3 regions of the Lysinibacillus sp. fkY74-1 genome follow, and region 2 is predicted to be linked to each of the others. Evidence: a T-box and tRNA genes for the amino acid it is inferred to sense, from the RefSeq annotation. Region 2 holds a T-box; the other regions hold tRNA genes.
The links. The T-box of region 2 lies ahead of tyrS (tyrosine--tRNA ligase). A T-box ahead of a tRNA ligase gene usually reads a tRNA of that ligase, here a tRNA-Tyr.
Positions count from the first base shown of each region.

Region 1: it has a tRNA-Tyr gene. The T-box ahead of tyrS (tyrosine--tRNA ligase) is inferred to sense a tRNA for this amino acid. The anticodon was not compared.
Region 3: it has a tRNA-Tyr gene. The T-box ahead of tyrS (tyrosine--tRNA ligase) is inferred to sense a tRNA for this amino acid. The anticodon was not compared.

Region 1 is NZ_CP170173.1:3,868,003-3,870,230, forward strand. Features, by position in the region: tRNA gene ACE1MS_RS19130 (tRNA-Leu) at 480-560, opposite strand; tRNA gene ACE1MS_RS19135 (tRNA-Cys) at 608-681, opposite strand; tRNA gene ACE1MS_RS19140 (tRNA-Gly) at 690-764, opposite strand; tRNA gene ACE1MS_RS19145 (tRNA-Gln) at 771-845, opposite strand; tRNA gene ACE1MS_RS19150 (tRNA-His) at 850-925, opposite strand; tRNA gene ACE1MS_RS19155 (tRNA-His) at 970-1,045, opposite strand; tRNA gene ACE1MS_RS19160 (tRNA-Trp) at 1,058-1,131, opposite strand; tRNA gene ACE1MS_RS19165 (tRNA-Tyr) at 1,155-1,238, opposite strand; tRNA gene ACE1MS_RS19170 (tRNA-Thr) at 1,248-1,323, opposite strand; tRNA gene ACE1MS_RS19175 (tRNA-Phe) at 1,334-1,406, opposite strand; tRNA gene ACE1MS_RS19180 (tRNA-Asp) at 1,423-1,498, opposite strand; tRNA gene ACE1MS_RS19185 (tRNA-Met) at 1,502-1,578, opposite strand; tRNA gene ACE1MS_RS19190 (tRNA-Val) at 1,604-1,679, opposite strand; tRNA gene ACE1MS_RS19195 (tRNA-Glu) at 1,699-1,773, opposite strand; tRNA gene ACE1MS_RS19200 (tRNA-Ser) at 1,798-1,889, opposite strand; tRNA gene ACE1MS_RS19205 (tRNA-Asn) at 1,895-1,971, opposite strand; rRNA gene rrf (5S ribosomal RNA) at 1,988-2,103, opposite strand; rRNA gene ACE1MS_RS19215 (23S ribosomal RNA) at 2,216-2,228, opposite strand, start outside.
Region 2 is NZ_CP170173.1:3,454,869-3,457,096, forward strand. Features, by position in the region: gene ACE1MS_RS16960 (cobalamin-binding protein) at 1-129, shown strand, start outside; gene tyrS (tyrosine--tRNA ligase) at 182-1,450, opposite strand; T-box leader at 1,536-1,744, opposite strand; gene ACE1MS_RS16970 (transglycosylase domain-containing protein) at 1,847-2,228, shown strand, end outside.
Region 3 is NZ_CP170173.1:233,826-236,053, reverse strand. Features, by position in the region: tRNA gene ACE1MS_RS01170 (tRNA-Glu) at 276-347, opposite strand; tRNA gene ACE1MS_RS01165 (tRNA-Asn) at 349-425, opposite strand; tRNA gene ACE1MS_RS01160 (tRNA-Ile) at 433-506, opposite strand; tRNA gene ACE1MS_RS01155 (tRNA-Gly) at 511-584, opposite strand; tRNA gene ACE1MS_RS01150 (tRNA-Phe) at 591-666, opposite strand; tRNA gene ACE1MS_RS01145 (tRNA-Ser) at 671-763, opposite strand; tRNA gene ACE1MS_RS01140 (tRNA-Ala) at 777-852, opposite strand; tRNA gene ACE1MS_RS01135 (tRNA-Pro) at 862-938, opposite strand; tRNA gene ACE1MS_RS01130 (tRNA-Arg) at 954-1,030, opposite strand; tRNA gene ACE1MS_RS01125 (tRNA-Lys) at 1,049-1,121, opposite strand; tRNA gene ACE1MS_RS01120 (tRNA-Gln) at 1,135-1,209, opposite strand; tRNA gene ACE1MS_RS01115 (tRNA-His) at 1,219-1,294, opposite strand; tRNA gene ACE1MS_RS01110 (tRNA-Trp) at 1,338-1,411, opposite strand; tRNA gene ACE1MS_RS01105 (tRNA-Tyr) at 1,416-1,499, opposite strand; tRNA gene ACE1MS_RS01100 (tRNA-Thr) at 1,507-1,582, opposite strand; tRNA gene ACE1MS_RS01095 (tRNA-Asp) at 1,593-1,668, opposite strand; tRNA gene ACE1MS_RS01090 (tRNA-Val) at 1,673-1,748, opposite strand; rRNA gene rrf (5S ribosomal RNA) at 1,760-1,875, opposite strand; rRNA gene ACE1MS_RS01080 (23S ribosomal RNA) at 1,941-2,228, opposite strand, start outside.

The DNA.
Region 1 (2,228 bases), 410 kb from region 2:
AGTAGTATTATAGCTTCGCTTGTTATACGATATCAGCTTCAAACATATTTCTACATGTAGGGTGAACAGGTTGACCAGAAAACATTTTATCAATACCATTTGCAGTATCGTTCCCTTTAAATTCATCTTGTTGTCCACTAATACCTTCTTCATAAAAATCACCTCCAACCTTTCCATTGAAACTTACTTATTGTGTAATATATTATTTTTTTGACAATGCACCATTCACTTAAAAACTACCTTCTTTAACTAATCTTCCTACACAACTATTGCTATATTATTACGCTAACCTCGTTACCGGTGATAAGGATAGGGAATGTAGTAAAAAGCCTTATATATCAATGTCTTCTACCTGAAGTGTGTAAAATGATTTCAATTCTTATCGTATCCCCAAAAATGAAAAAAGCTCACAAACCCTGTATTATCAAGGTTTGTGAGCTTTCTAAACTTACTAAATGTAACGTATATGTACGTAATGATACCGGTGGTCGGGGTCGAACCGACACTCCAAAGGAACACGATTTTGAGTCGTGCGCGTCTGCCAATTCCGCCACACCGGCATAATGGAGATAAAAAAAATCGGATAAACCGATTAGCAGTAAAAATATGGAGGCGGCAACCGGATTTGAACCGGTGATAAAGGTGTTGCAGACCTGTGCCTTACCACTTGGCTATGCCGCCATCATACTTGGAGCGGAAGACGAGGTTCGAACTCGCGACCCCCACCTTGGCAAGGTGGTGTTCTACCACTGAACTACTTCCGCAAAAAATGGCTGGGGTACTAGGATTCGAACCTAGGCATGACGGAATCAAAATCCGTTGCCTTACCGCTTGGCTATACCCCAACTATGGGGCGACTGATGGGAATCGAACCCACGAATGCCGGAACCACAATCCGGTGCGTTAACCACTTCGCCACAATCGCCATTATATTATAGTTATTATTATGAAATTTACTTTATTCTTGAATGGGGCGACTGATGGGAATCGAACCCACGAATGCCGGAACCACAATCCGGTGCGTTAACCACTTCGCCACAATCGCCATAAAATAAATTGGCAGGGGCAGTAGGAATCGAACCCACACCAAAGGTTTTGGAGACCTCTATTCTACCGTTGAACTATGCCCCTATTTAAAAACAAAAAAATAAAACTGGTGGAGGGGGACGGATTCGAACCGCCGAACCCTAAGGAGCGGATTTACAGTCCGCCGCGTTTAGCCACTTCGCTACCCCTCCGGGAATTCATGGTGCCGGCGATAGGAGTCGAACCCACGACCTACTGATTACAAGTCAGTTGCTCTACCAACTGAGCTACACCGGCAAAAAAATGATGGGTCAGGACGGAATCGAACCGCCGACACTTAGAGCTTCAATCTAATGCTCTACCAACTGAGCTACTGACCCATATATTATAAAAAAATGGCGGTCCCGACCGGGATCGAACCGGCGATCTCCTGCGTGACAGGCAGGCATGTTAACCGCTACACCACGGGACCATTTGGTTGCGGGGGCCGGATTTGAACCAACGACCTTCGGGTTATGAGCCCGACGAGCTACCAGGCTGCTCCACCCCGCGTTAATGATATATGTTGTTTTTAAAATGGTGGAGGATGACGGGCTCGAACCGCCGACCCTCTGCTTGTAAGGCAGATGCTCTCCCAGCTGAGCTAATCCTCCATCTGGGTATAAAAATGAATGGTGACCCCTACGGGATTCGAACCCGTGTTACCGCCGTGAAAGGGCGGTGTCTTAACCACTTGACCAAGGGGCCTTCGTTTGGAATAATTAAAAGTGCTGGCGGAGAGTAAGGGATTTGAACCCTTGAGACAGTGTTAACCGCCTACACGATTTCCAATCGTGCTCCTTCGGCCACTCGGACAACTCTCCAAGAATGGCTCCGAAGGCAGGACTCGAACCTGCGACAACCTGATTAACAGTCAGGTGCTACTACCAACTGAGCTACTTCGGAATAATTTTAGTATACAGCCTAGCGACGTCCTACTCTCACAGGGGGAAGCCCCCAACTACCATCGGCGCTAAAGAGCTTAACTTCCGTGTTCGGTATGGGAACGGGTGTGACCTCTTTGCCATCATCACTAGACTATTTGAAAGACATTACTTATTATAACATATTTTATCAAAATTACAAGTATATTATAATAATTTTATTCTTTCAAAACTGGATAAACGGTTCATTGAATGCTTCAAACTTTTTGGTTAAGTCCT
Region 2 (2,228 bases):
CAGCTTCATGTAATGGAGGAATGGCTTTATTGTCGGCCTTCTCCCCGTCTTATTGAAGGGGCTATAAAACTGGCAAAAATACTGCACCCTCAGCAATATGAACACATAAAATCGCCAAGTTTTCTATAATAAAAAAACAACATCCCCTTTATGATCGGGGATGTTGTTTAAATTAAAATCATTATACAAACTTTACCATATGATATTTTTTCTTACCGCGACGAACAATGCTAAAGGCATCCTCTAGACGATCCTTTGCATCGACTACATATTCTAAATCCGTCACTTTTTCACCATTGACACTAATTGCACCATTCGAAACGTCCTCACGTGCCTGACGTTTCGATGATGAGATACCAGCTTCTACAAGAAGGTCCACAATATTTTTATCTTCTTTTGCCATTTCAATAGAAGGAACATCTTTAAAGGCATCCTTCATTTCTTCAGCCGAAAGTGCTTTTAAATCGCCTGAAAATAAAGCTGCTGTAATGCGAATAGCTTGCTCTAACGCCGCTTGACCATGAATTAATCGTGTCATTTCCTCAGCAAGTGATTTTTGAGCCTTACGTAAATGTGGCTCTTCTTCTACAGAAACAGCTAATGCTTCAATCTCTTCACGAGTAAGGAAAGTGAATATTTTCAAGTATTTGATGACATCTGCATCAGCAGCATTGATCCAAAATTGATAGAATTCATATGGAGATGTTTTCTTACCATCTAACCAGACAGCACCACCAGCTGTTTTACCAAATTTCGTACCATCTGCTTTCGTTACTAATGGAATCGTAATCCCAAAGGCTTTAGTTTCTTCTTCATGTGTCTTACGAATAACCTCTAAACCTGTTGTAATATTACCCCATTGATCAGAGCCACCTACTTGAATACGACAATTGTAGTGGTTGTATAAATGATTGTAATCAATCCCTTGAATTAATGTATAAGCAAACTCTGTAAAAGATATCCCCGTGTCAAGACGAGAAGCAATTGTATCTTTTGCCAACATGTAGTTAACATTAATTAATTTCCCATAATCACGTAAAAATTCAATCGTATTTATATTGCCAATCCAGTCACGATTGTTCACAAGCTGAGCGCCATTACCATCTTCAGCAAAGTCAAAAATTCGTTCTAGTTGACCGCGAATCCCTTGAACATTTTTATCGATTTGCTCCACAGTTTGTAATTGACGCTCTTCTGAACGACCTGATGGATCTCCAATCATGCCTGTAGCCCCACCCACAAGTAAAATTGGACGGTGACCAGCTTTTTGGAAGCGACGTAATGTTAAAAGCGGGACAATATGCCCGATATGCATAGAATCTGCTGTTGGATCAACACCACAGTATAAAGAGACGGACTGTTCTTCTAATAGTTTTGCCATACCATCAGCATCGGTTTGTTGGTATAGCAGCCCACGCCATTCTAAATCTTGTAATAATTCGTTTGTCATGATGATTCCTCCTAATTGATTGAAATTCGCTACGTGCATGGACAAGTTCATGAAATAAAAAAATCCCTACACGCAAACAATTGCATGCAGGGACGTTAAATTGTAAATTAACGCGGTACCACCCGGCTTGAAGATGTCATCCACCTTCCACTTCATTCAACCGCCTTTATCGCAGGCGCGCACGTCTAAGCTCCAAGCACGTAATTCGTCTCTACATTATGACCAGTTTTCACCAACCACTGGCTCTCTAAACAGGGAATATAGAAACTACTCCAAACTCTTCATCACTAGAAAACTATAAACATTATTCTATACGAATCTATTTCAAAGTCAATAACTATGTTCGAGCTAAAACAATATGTGCTATAATAAACAAGATTTTAGGAGGTCGATACATTGAAGGATTGGATTGAAAAAATCAATGCAAAGATCGATACATTAATTGAACAAAAATGGATGAAGAAATTACGTATTTCAGGTAGCGTTACCTGGAACTTATTTTTACTATTTTTAGTCTTTGCATTGGTTGGCACTGTATTTGTCGGTTCAGTAGGAGCTGGTTATTTCGCTTCTCTTGTAAAAGAAGAGCCTTTACGCTCAAAAGATGAATTGCGAGATCAAATTTTTAGCTATGAAGAAACAAGTGAAATTTATTTTGCCAACGATATTTATATCGGAAAATTACGGACAGATTTAGATCGCCGCGAAACTTCACTAAAAAATGTTGCACCAGATGTTATTAATGCAGTACTGGCAACAGAAGATGAGTATTTCCGTG
Region 3 (2,228 bases), 1.4 Mb from region 2:
TTATCCCCATATTAGAGGAACAAGGCAATAAGCACCATGAAAATAGCTAGTGAAAAAACATACATATTTCATATATGAAATAGTTTGTTCAAATTTAACATGAAACAATGTTCCTGTAGTGATTGAAATGGAATTGTAACGCTTCCTAGAAAGAGAGGGATTATTAGAAGGAAAGGATTTAGACCTAACATTAAAAAGCAACTAAACGTAGCTTTGATGTCTGTTATGAAGAATATAAAAAAAGCATGTAACACACAACTGTGCTACATGCTTGATGACCCGTACGGGATTCGAACCCGTGTTACCGCCGTGAAAGGGCGGTGTCTTAACCACTTGACCAACGGGCCGTGGCTCCGAAGGCAGGACTCGAACCTGCGACAACCTGATTAACAGTCAGGTGCTACTACCAACTGAGCTACTTCGGAATAATGATGGGCCTAAATGGACTCGAACCATCGACCTCACGCTTATCAGGCGTGCGCTCTAACCAGCTGAGCTATAGGCCCATTTTGGAGCGGGTGATGAGAATCGAACTCACGACATCAGCTTGGAAGGCTGAGGTTTTACCATTAAACTACACCCGCAAATAATGGTGGGTCAGGACGGAATCGAACCGCCGACACTTAGAGCTTCAATCTAATGCTCTACCAACTGAGCTACTGACCCGAAATGGAGGAGGTAGAGGGATTCGAACCCCCGCGCGGTGTTACCCGCCTGTCGGTTTTCAAGACCGATCCCTTCAGCCAGACTTGGGTATACCTCCAAAAATATTAAAATGGTGGAGCCTAGCGGGATCGAACCGCTGACCTCCTGCGTGCAAGGCAGGCGCTCTCCCAGCTGAGCTAAGGCCCCATTTATAAATGGTCGGAATGACAGGATTCGAACCTACGACCCCTTGGTCCCAAACCAAGTGCTCTACCAAGCTGAGCTACATTCCGATAACATGAATAAATTGGCGCGCCCGACAGGAGTCGAACCCATAACCTTCTGATCCGTAGTCAGACGCTCTATCCAATTGAGCTACGGGCGCAAAAATAATAAATACTGATGAGCCATGAAGGACTCGAACCTTCGACCCTCTGATTAAAAGTCAGATGCTCTACCAACTGAGCTAATGGCTCGTAAAAGAAAAAATGGCTGGGGTACTAGGATTCGAACCTAGGCATGACGGAATCAAAATCCGTTGCCTTACCGCTTGGCTATACCCCAATTTTAAAATGGGGCGACTGATGGGAATCGAACCCACGAATGTCGGAACCACAATCCGATGCGTTAACCACTTCGCCACAACCGCCACTATATAATAACAGCCATATATGAACGAGTACCTCAATACCTGGCAGGGGCAGTAGGAATCGAACCCACACCAAAGGTTTTGGAGACCTCTATTCTACCGTTGAACTATGCCCCTAAAATGGTGGAGGGGGACGGATTCGAACCGCCGAACCCTAAGGAGCGGATTTACAGTCCGCCGCGTTTAGCCACTTCGCTACCCCTCCAAGGGAATGGTGCCGGCGATAGGAGTCGAACCCACGACCTACTGATTACAAGTCAGTTGCTCTACCAACTGAGCTACACCGGCAATAAAAAAATGGCGGTCCCGACCGGGATCGAACCGGCGATCTCCTGCGTGACAGGCAGGCATGTTAACCGCTACACCACGGGACCAAAATGGTGGAGGATGACGGGCTCGAACCGCCGACCCCCTGCTTGTAAGGCAGGTGCTCTCCCAACTGAGCTAATCCTCCATAAAAAATAAGCGAAGCGACGTCCTACTCTCACAGGGGGAAGCCCCCAACTACCATCGGCGCTAAAGAGCTTAACTTCCGTGTTCGGTATGGGAACGGGTGTGACCTCTTTGCCATCATCACTTCACTTATTCAATTGAAAGCTTGTTCTTTCAAAACTGGATAAACGGTTCATTGAATGCTTCAAACTTTTTGGTTAAGTCCTCGATCGATTAGTATTCGTCAGCTCCATGTGTCACCACACTTCCACCTCGAACCTATCTACCTCATCGTCTTTGAGGGATCTTACTTACTTGCGTAATGGGAAATCTCATCTTGAGGGGGGCTTCATGCTTAGATGCTTTCAGCACTTATCCCGTCCACACATAGCTACCCAGCGATGCCTTTGGCAAGACAACTGGTACACCAGCGGTGTGTCCATCCCGGTCCTCTCGTACTAAGGACAGCTCCTCTCAAATTTCCTACGCCCACGACGGATAG